DNA from 2 places in the Bacillus sp. JZ109 genome. Region 1 is predicted to be linked to the other one. Evidence: riboswitches for the same ligand, from Rfam matches in the RefSeq annotation. Region 1 holds a riboswitch; the other holds the start of a gene.
The links. A riboswitch is a leader RNA that binds a small molecule or an ion and turns the genes downstream of it on or off. The one in region 1 is predicted to bind lysine.

Region 1 (8,583 bases):
CGATATCCTGATTGACGCTTTGAACGATTCCGTCATGCTTGCTTGTAATGACATTGGAACCTTTGTTTTTCGTCAGGCCAGCCAGTTCTTTTTGATGCTGCTTCAGTTCGAGCTGGCTTGTTTTCAAATCGAAATTGGCCTGATCAAGTTCATCTTGAAGCTGGGTTTTCTCTTCTTTTCCTGCCGCTTTCAGCTTCTTTTCCGTTTCCGTTATTGATTTTTGCAAACGGTTGATTTGCAGATTTGTCATTTCAATTTGCAAATTGGCTTGCTCCACTTCATCAGAATGATCCTCGCCCTCATACTCAAAAAGCTTATCGCCCTTTTTAACCTGATCGCCTTCTTTGACGTATGTTTTTTTAATGCTGCCTTTTTCTGAATCTATGTATACTTTCTGCTGTTTCTCAGGTTCAACCTTTCCAGAAAACGTTTGGCCTGATTCTGAATCTCCTCCCATGTATACCGCGACCGATTCAGCATAGGGCTCCGATGATACGGCAACTTGGTTCATGTGGGTAAAAAAGTAAAAACCGCCAGCGCCGATCCCAGCCAATACAAGCACACCGGCACATATCGCACCGCCAATAAGCCATTTTTTCTTCTTGGACACAACGATCTCCTCTTTCTGTAAACTATGTAATATTTTCGAAACATTCTAACCAATATTATCTATTAATTCAAAAAGACTTGCAATCCTTTTATTGAAATGACGGCATCAAATAGAAAAATTGTATTTTCAAAGCCGAATAAAAAAAATCCCGGCTTCAAACCGGGATTTTTTCATACAGTAACTAGCTCTTTTTCATTTTTAATCAAGTCATAGGTCAAGCATACAGGTTTATTTGTACGGGGATCAGTCACGATTTCGGCATCAATCTGAAATACCTGCTTCAAAATGTCCGGTGTCATGACCTCCAGTGCAGTTCCTTCCTTGATGACCGTGCCTTTTTTGAGCGCGATCATATAATGAGAAAAACGAGCTGCATGGTTAAGATCATGAATGACCATTAAAATCGTCCGCCCTTGCTCTTTGTTGAGTCTGTCAAGCAGCTGCAGAATTTCAAGCTGATGTGCAAGATCAAGATACGTTGTAGGTTCATCCAGCAGAAGCAGTTCCGTACCTTGCGCAAGCGCCATGGCAATCCACACGCGTTGACGCTGTCCGCCTGACAATGCCTCAATCGGCCGTTCAGCATATTCAGCCATGCCTGTTTCTTCAAGCGCCCATTTGATAATCCGGCGGTCTTCGTCATTTAATCTGCCGAATCCTGATTGATGCGGAAACCTGCCGTACGACACCAATTCGTGCACTGTTAGGCCGCTCGGCGCTTCAGGTGTCTGTGGAAGAATCGCCATATCTTTCGCAATGTCCTTTGTAGACATTTTATGAATCGCTTTGCCGTTTAAATAGACGGCACCTGCATGTGAACGCATAATTCTGGACATTGTTTTTAAAATCGTTGATTTCCCGCAGCCGTTCGGGCCAATTAAGGTGGTAATTTTCCCTTTAGGAATCGATATATTTAAATCCTCTACAATCACCCTGTCGCCATAACCGATTCCAAGCTGTTCCGTTGATAATGAATTCATATTCGGCCCCCTCCTCTAATTCGCTTTCATCAATAAATAAATAAAGTAAGGCGCACCTAGCACGGAAATGACAAGTCCGACCGGAATTTCTGATGGTGCCAATACATTTCTCGCCAGCGTATCAGCAAGCAAAAACAGGAATGAGCCGATGAAGGCGGAGACCGGTATCAGCGTCTGGTGACGTGGACCGGTCAGCCTTCTAGCCACATGCGGCGCGATCAATCCGAGAAACGCAATGCCCCCCGCAGCTGCCACGCATGAAGCGGCAAGAGTGACCGCTGCCAGAAGAAGAATCCGTCTTTCCTTTTCAACAGCGGTGCCCAGCCCGGTCGCCAATTGGTCTCCGAGCTGCATAATGTTCAAATAGCGTGCCTTATATAAAGTAAACAGAAGCAAGATCACAATCCAAGGGAGAATCGCCCAGATCATATTCCAGTTCGCCCCCCATATTGAGCCGGATATCCAAACCGCGGCTTGCATAAAATCATGAGGGTCCATCTTAAGCTGAAAAATCAGCAACAGGGCATTGAATCCGGCATTCACCCCTATGCCGACTAAAATCAGCCGAATCGGTGTCACGCCTTTTTTCCATGCCAGAATATAAATGAGAAACGCAGCGAGGATTGCTCCTGCCAAAGCACTGAACGGCAGCATAAATGTTCCGAAAAAGCTGAGATCTGAAGCTGACCCTTGAAAAAAGTATATAAAAAGCACTACAGCAAGTGAACCGCCGGCGTTAATTCCGAGAATACCAGGCTCGGCAAGTTCATTTTGAGACACGCTTTGCAAAATGGCTCCAGCTACGGAGATCCCTGCTCCAACAAGCAAAGAAAGGATGATCCTGGGCAGCCTGAACTCAAATAAGACAAGTTCATCACGCGCCGTTCCTTGGCCGAAAAAGACCTGAAGCGTTTTAAGCGGTGCAATTTTGATAACGCCCAAATTGAGACTGATAAAAAAGACCACCACGATAAGCAAAAAGGTCACAGCCATTACAATAAGCGGTTTGTTTGTTTTTGTTTTCATTACAGCCCTCTCCTTTCACGACGTGCCAAATAAAAGAAAAAGGGAACGCCGATCAGAGAAGTCAGCGCGCCGACAGGCGTTTCAAAGGGCGCATTTACGAGTCTGGCCGCTATGTCAGCAAAAACAAGCAAAACAGCACCGAGCACCGCCGAGCAAGGAATGATCCACCGATAATCCACACCGACCAAAAAACGGGTAATATGCGGAATGATCAGCCCGATAAATGCAATGGTGCCGGCAATGGAAACCGCAGCTCCGGTCAGAATTACTACAATAAGCATGCCAACCAGTTTCACCGCTGATGTATATTGTCCAAGCCCTTTTGCCAGATCGTCACCGAGACTTAACACTGTCACAGACCGGGCGATGAAAAACGCGAGCGTTAAACCGACAGCCCCTGCAATAAGCAAAAGCTGGACCCCCGGCCATTTCACACCCGCTACCCCGCCTGCGTACCAAAAGCTGATATCCTGAGCGACATCAAAGCGGATTGCAATGGCAGTTGAAATGCCGGTAAAGAAATAAGTAACTGCCGTACCCGCCAGAGCAAGCTTTACAGGCGTAAGTCCGCCCCTTGAAAACATGCCTATGCCCATTACCGTCGATGCCCCCAGCCCCGCTCCCGCAAAGGACCATAGCACAAGCCCCATTGCAGAAAGCCCGGGAAAAAAGGCAAACGCAATCGAAACCGCAAACGCAGAGCCTGAAGTCACACCCATAATCGAAGGCTCTGCCAAAGGGTTTCTCGTCATCCCCTGCATGATTGCTCCCGACACTGCCAACAATGCGCCTACAAGCGCGGCAGCCGCCGTTCTAGGCAGTCGAAGATCATGTATAATTTGGTGAGATGTCTTTGTCGGCTGATAATGAAAAATGGCGTCCCATACAGTGCGCAAATGAATATCCGCTGCACCGAGGGATATGGATAAAAATGCGCCAAGGCAAAGCAGGCATAGACCTGCAATAAGGACGATGATCGCGCCATATGTCCTTGACGTCCATTGGATTTCTTCTGATGCAGTCCGTATATTTTTATGTTGACTCAACTGCCGTACTTCCTTTCTGTTACTGATAATGATTATCAATTGCTGTTTCAGTATATCACTTTTTTCAGCTGATTTAATAGAGTGTTTTGAACAAAAATGAAAATGCATTTGCAAAAATATCGTGTCAACCGGCACTTGCAGTGGTATAATCACAGATGATAATGATTCTCTTTTTCATCTATCTTTTAGAAAGAAGGTATGAGATATGACCCATATATACAAGAAACTCGGAGCCGCGTTTTTTGCCCTGTTATTGATTGCAGCGCTGGCAGCCTGCGGGAATAACTCAGAAAGCAAAGGTTCTGCCTCTGATTCAAAAGGCGCAGAAACCTTTACATACAAGGCTGAAAACGGAAATGTAAAAATCCCGAAGCATCCTAAACGGGTGGTTGTCATGGCAGACGGCTATTACGGCTACTTCAAAACACTCGGCATCAACGTTGTCGGTGCGCCTGAGAATGTATTTAAAAACCCTTACTACAAAGGAAAAACTGACGGCGTCGAAAACATCGGAGACGGCACTTCGGTTGAAAAGGTCATTGATTTGAACCCTGACCTGATTATCGTCTGGACAACACAGGGCGCTGATATTAAAAAGCTTGAAAAAATTGCGCCGACTGTCGCAGTAAAATACGATAAGCTCGACAACATCGAACAGCTGAAAGAATTTGCAAAAATGACGGGAACTGAAGATAAAGCTGAAAAATGGCTGGCCGAGTGGGATAAAAAAGTTGCGGCCGCTAAAACAAAAATCAAAAAAGCGGTCGGTGACAAAACCATTTCCATTATGCAAACGAACGGAAAAGACATTTACGTATTCGGTAAAGACTTTGGAAGAGGCGGAAGCATCATTTACAAAGACCTTGGCCTGCAGGCTACAAAGCTGACAAAAGAAAAAGCCATTGACCAGGGGCCAGGTTATACAAGTATTTCATTAGAGAAGCTCCCTGACTTCGCCGGAGATTACATTTTCGCGGGCCCATGGCAATCAGGCGGTGATGATGGCGGCGTTTTTGAAAGCTCCATTTGGAAGAACCTGAATGCCGTTAAAAATGGCCATGTCTACAAGATGGATCCGATCGGATTCTATTTCTCTGACCCGATTTCATTAGAAGGACAACTGAAGTTTATTACGGAAAGCTTGACTAAATAAACAAAAGAGCCGCCTGCCCGCGGCTCTTTTGCTTATTTATAAGGAACGGCTCAATTTGAATCATATCGGATATTTTCTTTGAGCCATTCATATTAAGCTGCATCCTCAACACGATCAGTTTTTTTATGCTGGAGAGACTGAAAAACGTTTTTTGCATATTTAACGAACGGATTCCTAACAGGAGAAATTGTGATTTTATAAAAAAGACACCTGAGCAAATCAGGTGTCTTTTCATTATGCTTGTTTTTCTTTCTGGAACTTTTTACTCACAAATGGATAAACGATTAAGCCGACAAAGAATAAACCGATGCCGAGGATAAATGTCGTTAAATCTGCTGTGCCTGTTACGATAACAAACACGGAGTATGCACACGCCAGTATTGCGATCAATCCGTCTCTTACACGGGAGCCTTTCAGCTGGTCATACGTTTCACCTTTGATGACTACCTTCAAGCTGTAGATTGCAGATACTAGATACGGAATTAAATATGCGAGTGTAGCCGCTGTCGTTAAAAATGTAAATGCGTCACTTATTGTCCGGGAAATAACCGAGAAAATGAAGACCTGTGACATGACGTTTGTAATAATGAGTGCAATGACCGGACTTCCCTTTTTATTCGTTTTTGCAAAAAATGCCGGGAAATCTCCCGCTTTAGCTGCTTGGTATGGCACCTCAGAGCCAAGCAAAATCCAGCCGAGCATCGTTCCGAATAAACAAAGGATAGCCAAAAGCGCCATAATCACGCTTCCCGCGTTTCCAACAATCGCATAGAGTACATCAACAAATGGTTTTTCAGAGCCGACAAGCTTATCATGCGGCAGAACACCCATCGTAATTAAAGTCACAATAATATATATGCTCAAGGCAATCAGCAAGCCGGTAATTGTCGCACGTTTCACATCACGCTGAGAGCGCGCACGGCCGGACAGGATCACCGCGGATTCAATTCCGACAAACGCCCACAGTGTAGAAATCGCGGCGTTATGAACCTGGCCGCCAATTCCAATGCTTGTGCCGTTTTCTCCTTGAACCGGGAAATAAAAATGACCGAATAATGTCGTTTGAAACACAAATAAACCAGCAACGATAAAGAAGACAAAACCTAATACTTTAGAAAGCGTTGTGACAAAGTTTAATTTACTTGCGCCGTTAATGCTGGCAACAAGAATCGCGTGCGTTCCCCATAACAAGATCGTACATACGGCAAACGTCAGTAATTGGCCGAGTGTCACCTCTTGCCCGCCGATCGAAAACATCTCACGTTTATCAACCAAGATCGGGAAGAACGAAGTCAAGTAACCGGCGAGACTTGTGATGATCGCCACGTTACTGATCCAGCTCGCCACCCAGTAGCCCCACACCATTGTGAAACCGGCAGCGTTGCCTTTTTTCGGGTCAGAAAACAGCGCTCTTGCATAACTTTGCGGTCCCGCTGTCAGTTCAGGCTTGCGAATGGACAAGTGTCCGAACACAAGTGCAATCATCAGCACGCCGGCACCTGTCAAAAGCCAGGCGGACGTAGCTCCAAACGGACTCGCAATTGAAGCAAGCGAGCTCGGCAAGGAGAAAATTCCTGATCCAACCATATTTCCAACGACAAACGCCGTTAATAACCAAAAACCCCATTTTTTTGTCTGTTCCATTCCAGTACCTCCATGATTCTTTGTACGGACCAGACCCCGAGATCATATAAACGCAAAAAAAGCCTGAACAAAAGTCCATGCTTAAAGAAACACACACCCTTGATCTCCGGATAGCCCTCCGCGAAAAAGCACGCGGCAGTCCTGCACTTATTCAGATACAGTCCCAGCATAGAGAAGGATCGGCTTTCTCCACACTTCGGCGCTGATGCCTTTTACACATGTTTAACAGCTCCTGTCAGCCTGGCATGTGTGACTTATCATCCGCGCAACCTCTACCTCACTGAGAAAGAGTGAGGATTTAATTATTCAGTTACTCCCAGAAGGTTATCAAAGAAAGGATGATCTGTCAAAGGGAACAGATGGAAAATACGGATAGAGCCAAGCTCTATCCGCATGTGGTTATCGATTATTTTTCTTTTTTTGCACAGCTTCTTGAAGCGGATCATCTTTTAGAGCTGAACCAGCATCTTCAAGAGCTCCTTGGATTACGTTTTTTTCTTTTTCGGAACGTTTTCCTTTATCTTTATTAAAGAAACCCATTCGTATCACCTCTTTTAAAAAATAGGTACATGTTTAAGATGCCTCTTTCCTGAAAAATTATGCGGGATATTTTTTATCGTCCAAAGTCCTGTTGATCAAACATACATTCTCTTGATATATTTGTAATTCAGAGATTTTTTGCAAAAGATAAAAGGAGAAGCGGCAAATGACAGGAAAAACACACATCATGGGAGGCATCGCTTCTTGTACGGCAGCGGCTTATTATTATGGATTTGATCCAGTGCTTATGGCTGCGTCAGGCGCGGTTGGAGCATTAATACCCGATATCTGCCACACACAAAGCAAAATCGGGAGAAAATTTCCTATTTTATCGAAAGTGGTCAGCTCCGTTTTTGGCCATCGTACATTTACACACAGCTTGCTGTTTATGCTCATCATGTTTTTTATCACTTCTACATACATTCCAGATAAAAACATATCAGCCGGCCTGATGATCGGAATGGCGAGCCACTTGTTTCTTGACGCTTGGACGGTGAACGGAATCAAATTATTATTCCCTTCAACGATCCGCGTTCGGCTTCCATTATATATGAAGACAGGCAGTTTTTCTGAGCAGCTCGTGCTAGCCGGCCTGACCCTTGCTTCATGTTACTACTTTTATATGCTGTTTCATGGGCGCATGTTTTAAACACATGAGTGCTGAGACTTGTCTGAACCGGCTGTTTTTAGTAGGTTTTACTTAAGAAGCATTTCATGCAGATGATCAAGAAAACGTGAGGAGTCATATTGATGAAAGGAACCTTTTTTCACAATCAGCGGTTTTTATGTTTTTCGATCTTATTTATGTGGATCAAAACGTATGTGATATATAAACTCGGCTTTGATTTGCAAATCGATACTCTGTTGGAGGAGCTAATGCTGCTGGTCAACCCGCTCAGCTTTATTCTTCCTTTATTCGGGATCGGCCTGCTTCTGAAAGGAAACAAGCAGCGGGCTTTTTTGCTGATTGCCAATTTGGTTCTGACTGTTATCTTGATCTCTAATACGATTTTTTACGGCTTTTATATCGATTTTATTACCATTCCGGTTTTATTTCAGGCGAGCAACATGAGCGATATGGGAAGCAGTGTAAAAGAATTGTTCCATCCTCTGTTTATCGCCCTGTTTGTGGATTTGGTTTTTCTGCTGCTGTTCGCCAGAAAAACCAAACACCCACAGACAAAAGCCGCTCCCCGCACGATCAAACGGTACTATGCAGCTTCCTGCGGCATGCTTTTATGCACACTGGCACTTGCAGAAGTACAGCAGCCGAAGCTTTTGGCACATTCTTTTGACCGGGAAATGCTAGTCAAAAGCATCGGCCTGTTTCAGTTCCATATTTACGATACAATTTCTCAGACTGTTAATATCAGCGCGAAAGCTTTTGCCGATGAAGACAGTATAACTGCCATTAAAAACTATACAGAGGCTGATTACAGCAAGCCTGATCAAAGCAAATTCGGTCTTGCAAAGGGGCGCAATGTCATCTTTGTAACACTTGAATCGACCCAAAGCTTTGTTCTGAATGAAAAAGTAAATGGAAAAGAAATTACCCCATTTATGAATGATCTCATTAAAAAAAGC
Region 2 (8,583 bases), 500 kb from region 1:
GAGAAAAACAAACGTTCGTGTTAAACTGGAAATAAAGGATTAAACATAAGGAAGGGTAACATATGAACAAACAACTGAAAGAAAAACTCGCCCTCCTTCCTGATCAACCGGGTTGTTATCTCATGAAGGACCGGCAGCAGACTGTGATCTACGTAGGGAAAGCAAAAGTGCTGAAAAACAGAGTGCGCTCCTACTTCACCGGTTCTCACGACGCGAAAACCCAAAGGCTTGTGACGGAAATCGAGGATTTTGAATATATCGTGACGTCCTCCAATCTTGAAGCGCTTATTTTAGAAATGAATCTGATCAAAAAGCATGATCCGAAATACAACGTCATGCTCAAAGACGACAAAACCTATCCTTTCATAAAACTCACCCATGAACGCCACCCAAGGCTGATTGTCACCCGCAATGTCAAAAAAGACAAAGGGCGCTATTTCGGGCCGTATCCGAATGTACAGGCAGCAAGGGAAACAAAAAAACTGCTCGACCGTCTGTATCCTCTCAGAAAATGCTCCAAGCTCCCGGACAGAGTGTGCCTTTACTATCATCTGGGCCAATGCCTCGCTCCGTGCGTAAAGGATATTTCCGAAGAGACGAACAGAGAGCTGGTTGAAAGCATTACACGTTTCTTAAGGGGCGGCTATAATGAGGTCAAAAAAGAGCTTGAAGAGAAAATGCATGAAGCTGCTGAGAATCTTGAGTTTGAACGAGCAAAAGAGCTTCGTGACCAAATTGCCCATATTGAATCAACGATGGAAAAACAAAAAATGACGATGAACGATCTAGTCGACCGTGATGTATTCGCGTACGCGTACGATAAGGGCTGGATGTGCGTGCAGGTCTTTTTCATCCGCCAAGGGAAGCTCATTGAACGCGATGTCAGCATGTTCCCGCTTTATCAGGAAGCAGATGAAGAGTTCCTCACGTTCATCGGGCAGTTTTATTCAAAAAACAACCACTTCCTTCCGAAGGAGATTTTAGTTCCGGACAGCGTAGATCAATCCATGATCGAGCAGCTGCTGGAAACAAACGTTCACCAGCCGAAGAAAGGCCCGAAAAAAGAACTGCTCATGCTTGCCCATAAAAATGCGAAAATCGCATTGAAAGAAAAATTCTCTTTAATCGAACGCGACGAGGAGCGTTCAATCGGGGCTGTGCAGAAACTAGGTGAGGCATTAAATATTTATACGCCGCACAGAATTGAAGCGTTTGATAACTCAAACATACAGGGGACAAACCCAGTTTCCGCGATGATTGTGTTTATCGACGGCAAACCATACAAAAAGGAATACCGCAAATATAAAATCAAAACCGTTACAGGGCCGGATGATTACGGTTCTATGAGAGAGGTTGTCAGAAGACGCTATACGAGAGTGCTTCGTGAGAATCTGCCGCTGCCCGATCTGATCATCATTGACGGAGGAAAAGGGCAGATCAACGCAGCAAGGGATGTCATTGAAAATGAACTCGGCTTGGATATCCCGATCGCCGGTTTAGCGAAAGATGAAAAACACAGAACCTCAAATTTACTGATCGGTGATCCGCTGGAGGTGGTGTATCTGGAACGAAACAGCCAGGAATTTTACCTCCTGCAGCGCATTCAGGACGAGGTGCACCGTTTTGCAATCAGTTTTCACAGGCAAATCCGCGGAAAAAGCGCGTTTCAATCCGTTTTAGACGACATCCCGGGTATCGGAGAGAAAAGAAAGAAAATGCTGTTAAAGCATTTCGGTTCCGTTAAAAAAATGAAGGAAGCAAGCCTTGAGGACATCAAAAAAGCCGGTGTTCCCACAGCGGCGGCTCAGCTCCTTTACGACAAATTGCAAAAATAATGTTGTCCTTTTAAATAAGATCTGATAAAATGTGAACTAATTTCATAGTTAGATCGTGTTATATGGTGAAGATAGAGGTGCGAACTTCAAGAGTATGCCTTTGGAGAAAGATGGATTCTGTGAAAAAGGCTGAAAGGGGAGCGTCGCCGAAGCAAATAAAACCCCATCGGTATTATTTGCTGGCCGTGCATTGAATAAATGTAAGGCTGTCAAGAAATCATTTTCTTGGAGGGCTATCTCGTTGTTCATAATCATTTATGATGATTAATTGATAAGCAATGAGAGTATTCCTCTCATTGCTTTTTTTATTGTGGACAAAGCGCTCTTTCTCCTCACCCGCACGAACCAAAATGTAAAGGGTGGTAATACATGGGTCTTATTGTACAAAAATTCGGAGGCACTTCCGTCGGCTCAGTCGAAAAAATTCAAAATGCGGCAAACCGCGCAATTGCAGAAAAACAGAAAGGCCATCAAGTCGTTGTCGTCGTTTCAGCAATGGGAAAATCCACTGACGAATTGGTCAGCCTTGCAAAAGCTATTTCTGACCAGCCGAGCAAACGCGAAATGGATATGCTGCTGGCGACAGGCGAGCAGGTCACGATTTCACTCCTTTCAATAGCATTGCAGGAAAAAGGCTATGACGCTGTGTCTTATACTGGCTGGCAGGCGGGAATCCGTACGGAGGCCATTCACGGAAACGCCAGAATTACAGATATCGACACATCGGTTTTAGCAGACCAGCTTGAAAAGGGAAAAATTGTCATTGTAGCAGGATTCCAAGGCATGACAGAGGATTGTGAAATTACGACATTGGGCCGGGGCGGTTCAGATACAACAGCAGTTGCTTTGGCTGCCGCTTTAAAAGCTGATAAATGTGACATATACACAGACGTGCCAGGCGTGTTTACAACCGATCCGCGCTATGTGAAATCAGCGAGAAAACTTGCGGGCATCTCATACGATGAAATGCTTGAGCTTGCCAATTTAGGCGCCGGCGTTCTTCATCCAAGAGCAGTTGAGTTCGCGAAAAATTACCAAGTGCCGTTAGAAGTGCGTTCAAGTACAGAAACCGAAGCGGGAACATTAATTGAGGAGGAATCATCCATGGAACAGAATTTAATTGTCAGAGGCATTGCATTTGAAGATCAAATCACAAGAGTAACCATTTACGGGCTGACTAGCGGCCTGACAACTTTGTCTACTATTTTTACGACACTTGCCAAAAGAAACATAAACGTGGATATCATTATCCAAACGCAGGCCGAGGACAAGACTGGAATTTCCTTCTCTGTCAAAACAGAAGATGCAGACCAAACCGTTGCAGTGCTTGAAGAGTATAAAGACGCGCTGGAATTTGAGAAAATCGAGACAGAAAGCAAATTGGCTAAAGTATCCATTGTTGGATCCGGCATGGTCTCAAATCCTGGTGTAGCGGCTGAAATGTTTGCTGTACTGGCGCAAAAAAACATTTTAATCAAAATGGTCAGCACATCTGAAATCAAAGTGTCAACAGTCGTAAGCGAAAATGACATGGTGAAAGCAGTCGAGTCGCTTCACGATGCATTTGAGCTTTCAAAACACCCTTCAGCTGTGTAATGACAATCAAAAAGGCGGGACTATGCAGTCACCGCCTTTTTGATTACACTGGGTCTTTCATATCCCATTTCACAGTCAGAACCACTTTATCGGCTCTCTTTTTCACTTGTTCATATGATTCGGCAATCTGATCATTCATCAATTGAATTTGTTCAGCGATAAAACCAGCCTCCAGCTGAAAGCAAGGTTCTTTCTGATGTTTAAGCCGGTTGGAAATGATCGGCCCTTCAAGTTCAAATTCAAGCTCCTGTTTTTTAGCGCTTACGTTGGTGAGGGTTCCCCAGCCCGCTTCTTCAAAGAAGGCCGGAAATTCCTCCCATGATTCAAGAGGAAACTTACGGGCGAGATGTTTTCCTGCCCAATACATCATGGAAGAGTAATCTTGGCCAAGCATATCTGGGAGAACGATCTCTCGTATTAGTTCGTAGGCATAGGCGTTCATTTCAATTTCTTTTAGGTTGTCAATAGATGCTTCAAATTTAGACTTCATATCTGTCTCCCCTCTCTCCTGCGTATATTATAGCTTAAACAGGGGGGAGGATTACAGAATGATCCTGTAATTCTTATGAAAAATTAAGCAAGAAATATATATTGATAAAATAAAATTTTTCAATCAACTAATCAATTCGGAAAATTATAATTTATGTACGCGTTTTCTTGACGCCCTTTTGAGGGAGGAGTAAAATGAAATTGTCAATAAATCTTAATAAAGTGCTTACAATTGAAAGAAGTGGGGGAAGAGATTTAGCACATTTCGCACTTATCAAACAGGGGGTAAAGTAATGTCTGGGAACAGAGAGTTTTATTTTCGAAGATTGCATTCCTTGCTTGGCGTCATACCGGTCGGCATCTTTCTTATTCAGCATTTAGTCGTCAACCAGTTTGCCGCAAGGGGCGCTGAAGCATTTAATAGCGCTGCTCATTTTATGGATAGTCTGCCTTTCAGGTATGCCTTGGAAATTTTTATTATCTTCTTACCATTAATTTATCATGCAGTTTATGGTGTGTACATAGCGTTTACTGCGAAAAATAACGCAGGCCAATACAGCTACATGAGAAACTGGCTATTCGTCCTGCAGCGTGTAACCGGTATCATCACCCTCATTTTCGTCAGCTGGCACGTGTGGGAAACCCGCATTGCCGCACAAATGGGCGCTGAGGTCAATTTCGACATGATGGCGAATATTTTGAGCTCTCCGGCTATGCTTGGTTTTTACATTGTCGGTGTTTTATCAACAATTTTCCACTTCTCGAACGGTTTATGGTCTTTCGCTGTTACATGGGGCATCACGGTAACGCCTCGTTCTCAAAGAATTTCGACATACGTTACGCTGATTATTTTTGTTGCACTGTCATACGTAGGCTTAAAAGCGATTTTTGCATTTGTTTAAGAGTACTAGATTACTAGAGGGAGAGGGGCTATCATGAGTCAATCAAGCATTATCGTAGTCGGCGGGGGTCTTGCCGGCCTCATGGCGACAATTAAAGCAGCGGAATCAGGAATGGCGGTTAAATTGTTTTCCATCGTTCCTGTCAAACGTTCTCATTCAGTTTGTGCGCAAGGCGGCATAAACGGAGCGGTCAATACAAAAGGGGAAGGTGACTCTCCGTGGGAACATTTTGATGACACGGTATACGGGGGAGACTTTCTTGCCAACCAGCCGCCAGTCAAGGCGATGTGTGAAGCGGCGCCTTCTATCATCCACTTATTAGACCGGATGGGCGTCATGTTTAACCGGACGCCTGAAGGCCTGCTTGATTTCCGCCGATTCGGGGGTACACAGCACCACAGAACTGCTTATGCTGGTGCGACGACGGGACAGCAGCTGCTTTACGCACTGGACGAGCAAGTGCGCAGATACGAAGTTGCGGGTCTGGTCACAAAATACGAAGGCTGGGAATTCCTTGGCGCTGTTTTAGATGATGACAGAACCTGCCGCGGAATTGTTGCACAAAACCTGACAAACATGCAAATTGAATCCTTCCGTTCAGACGCTGTCATTATGGCGACGGGGGGACCGGGGATCATTTTTGGAAAATCAACGAACTCCATGATTAATACAGGATCTGCTGCTTCAATCGTTTATCAGCAGGGAGCGTACTATGCAAACGGAGAATTCATTCAAATCCACCCGACAGCCATACCGGGCGATGACAAACTAAGACTGATGAGTGAATCAGCGCGTGGTGAAGGCGGTCGCGTGTGGACTTATAAAGACGGCAAACCGTGGTATTTCCTGGAGGAAAAATATCCGGCATACGGAAACCTGGTGCCGCGTGATATTGCGACACGCGAAATATTTGATGTGTGTGTGAACCAGAAGCTCGGCATTAACGGTGAAAACATGGTCTATCTCGATCTGTCTCATAAAGATCCGAAAGAGCTTGATATTAAGCTAGGCGGCATCATTGAGATTTATGAGAAATTCATGGGAGACGACCCGCGTAAGCTTCCAATGAAAATCTTCCCTGCGGTCCATTATTCTATGGGCGGTTTATGGGTGGATTACGATCAAATGACAAACATCCCTGGACTGTTTGCGGCTGGGGAATGTGATTATTCTATGCACGGCGGCAACCGCTTGGGAGCAAACTCCTTGCTGTCTGCGATTTACGGAGGCATGGTGGCCGGTCCGAATGCGGTGAAATATGTAAACGGCTTAGAATCTTCAGCGGAAGACATGTCTTCATCTTTATTCGACGCTCACGTTAAGAAAGAAGAAGAAAAATGGGCTGACATTATGAGTATGGACGGAACCGAAAATGCCTATGTTCTTCACAAAGAGCTCGGTGAGTGGATGACGGCGAACGTAACGGTTGTCCGCCATAATGACAAGCTTTTGAAAACGGATGACAAAATTCAGGAGTTAATGGAGCGCTTCAAAAAGATCAACATCAATGACACGACAAAATGGAGCAACCAGGGAGCGATGTTCACACGCCAGTTCTCAAACATGCTTCAGCTTGCTAGGGTGATTACCCTTGGCGCATACAACCGTAATGAAAGCCGGGGCGCCCATTACAAACCGGATTATCCTGAACGTAATGATGATGAATGGCTCAAAACAACAATGGCTAAACATGTAAGCCCGTATGAAGCGCCGGAATTTGAGTATCAGGATGTCGATGTATCACTGATAACGCCTCGGAAACGGGATTACTCGAAGAAGAAGGTGGCGAAATAATCATGAGTGAACAAAAAACCATACGATTTATTATCACACGTCAAGATACAGCCGACAGCACGCCTTACGATGAAGAATTTGAGATTCCATACCGCCCGAATCTGAACGTCATTTCCGCTCTGATGGAAATCCGCCGGAATCCGGTTAATGTCAAAGGTGAGAAGACAACCCCTGTCACATGGGATATGAACTGTCTTGAGGAAGTATGCGGCGCATGTTCAATGGTCATAAACGGAAAACCCCGCCAATCTTGCACGGCGCTTATCGACCAGCTTGAACAGCCGATCCGTTTAAAACCAATGAAAACATTCCCAGTCGTTCGTGATTTGCAGGTTGATCGCAGCAGAATGTTTGATTCATTGAAAAAAGTTAAAGCATGGATACCGATTGACGGTACGTACGATTTAGGACCAGGGCCGAGAATGCCAGAAAAACGCCGTCAATGGGCATATGAATTATCAAAATGCATGACATGCGGCGTCTGCCTCGAAGCTTGCCCGAATGTGAACAGCAAATCGAAGTTCATGGGGCCTGCACCGATGTCGCAAGTCCGCCTGTTTAACGCGCATCCGACAGGCGCTATGAATAAATCTGAACGATTAGAAGCATTAATGGATGAAGGCGGCCTTCAAGATTGCGGTAACTCGCAAAACTGTGTTCAATCCTGTCCGAAGGGGATTCCGCTTACCACTTCGATTGCAGCCTTGAATAGAGATACAAACTTACAAGCGTTCCGCAATTTCTTCGGAAGCGACAGAGTATAAGAAGAAAAAACCTCTTCCGCATGGGAGAGGTTTTTTTAAACAATAAGGAGATGAAAAAAGATGAAGCTTCCCGCTTATATTGATATGCCGTTTCAAGAATGGAAAACATCCTTTTCTTTTTTTAATGAGGTATCCGTAAGATTTTCCGAGACAGACATGTTTGGGCATATGAATAATGTAACCCCTTTTATATATTTTGAGGAGGCGCGGATTTCTTATTTTAAAAAGCTGAATATGATGAGTGAAAACAAACAGACCATGACAGTCGTGGCAAGCCAGCAATGCGATTATTTGCGCCAAGTCATGCCTTATGAAGAATTGCGCATCTATGTGAAAACAAGCGCAGTCGGCAGTTCATCTCTTACCTTGCACTATCTCGGAGAGAACCTCGAAGGCGAACCCTGCTTCACCGGGGCAGTCGTGATGGTTCAAGTCTCAAAGGAAAGCGGCAAAGCTGTCAGCTGGACAGATGAGGAGAAAGAAACGCTTCTTCATACACGATAAACTAATTATCTTGTAAACGTCACCTCCTGCGCCCTTCTTACATATGATATCTCGACTATATCAAAACCCATTCGTTTCTGATTCGCTCTCACCTTAGCAAGGAGGGTTACAATACTTGAAGGAGAAAGAATTTCAATCGAAGCCGCTGCTAACGAAAAGAGAAAGAGAAGTGTTCGAATTGCTCGTTCAAGATAAGACAACAAAGGAGATTGCAAGCGAGCTATTTATCAGTGAGAAAACCGTTCGAAACCATATTTCAAATGCCATGCAGAAATTGGGTGTGAAAGGGCGTTCGCAAGCCGTTGTTGAGCTTCTTAGAATGGGTGAGCTAGAGCTTTAATCCTTGCCGGTATTCCTTCTTTTGGAAGGAGCCGGTTATTGCTGTTTGTTTGGAACATTCGAAACCATATTTGGAATGCTGTGCAAAACGTAGGCAAGTCATAAATTAAATTTTATTTCTTGATGTTGTTTGACTAAAGTCCTCTATTTCTCTCCTGCGAGTCTTGCATTTTCTTCAAAAAAGAAGGAAAATAGACACGGAACGCTTTTGTGCGTAAGAGATCCTTGAGTGAGGGATGGACAAATGACATCAAAACCTTTGGAGCATGTTGCGGATATTGAAAAGTCACTCCGCCACATTGCCGCGATCATTAAGCAAAAAGGACGAGAAATCCTTAACCAATATGCGATTACGCCGCC

Region 2: it holds a riboswitch for lysine, as region 1 does, so the genes downstream of both, M1D94_RS06710 (aspartate kinase) here and M1D94_RS04140 (amino acid permease) in region 1, are expected to answer to the same signal.

What each region holds. Positions count from the first base shown of each region.
Region 1 covers NZ_CP096388.1:818,415-826,997, reverse strand. The annotation lists gene M1D94_RS04165 (efflux RND transporter periplasmic adaptor subunit) at 1-610, opposite strand, end outside; gene M1D94_RS04160 (ABC transporter ATP-binding protein) at 781-1,590, opposite strand; gene M1D94_RS04155 (FecCD family ABC transporter permease) at 1,606-2,616, opposite strand; gene M1D94_RS04150 (FecCD family ABC transporter permease) at 2,616-3,662, opposite strand; gene M1D94_RS04145 (iron-hydroxamate ABC transporter substrate-binding protein) at 3,868-4,815, shown strand; gene M1D94_RS04140 (amino acid permease) at 5,050-6,459, opposite strand; lysine riboswitch at 6,563-6,742, opposite strand; gene sspJ (small acid-soluble spore protein SspJ) at 6,859-6,999, opposite strand; gene M1D94_RS04130 (metal-dependent hydrolase) at 7,166-7,648, shown strand; gene M1D94_RS04125 (LTA synthase family protein) at 7,750-8,583, shown strand, end outside.
Region 2 covers NZ_CP096388.1:1,317,588-1,326,170, forward strand. The annotation lists gene uvrC (excinuclease ABC subunit UvrC) at 63-1,835, shown strand; lysine riboswitch at 1,900-2,079, shown strand; gene M1D94_RS06710 (aspartate kinase) at 2,205-3,431, shown strand; gene M1D94_RS06715 (YslB family protein) at 3,475-3,921, opposite strand; gene sdhC (succinate dehydrogenase cytochrome B558) at 4,214-4,822, shown strand; gene sdhA (succinate dehydrogenase flavoprotein subunit) at 4,856-6,616, shown strand; gene sdhB (succinate dehydrogenase iron-sulfur subunit) at 6,619-7,380, shown strand; gene M1D94_RS06735 (acyl-CoA thioesterase) at 7,441-7,884, shown strand; gene gerE (spore germination transcription factor GerE) at 8,000-8,224, shown strand; gene M1D94_RS06745 (MarR family winged helix-turn-helix transcriptional regulator) at 8,468-8,583, shown strand, end outside.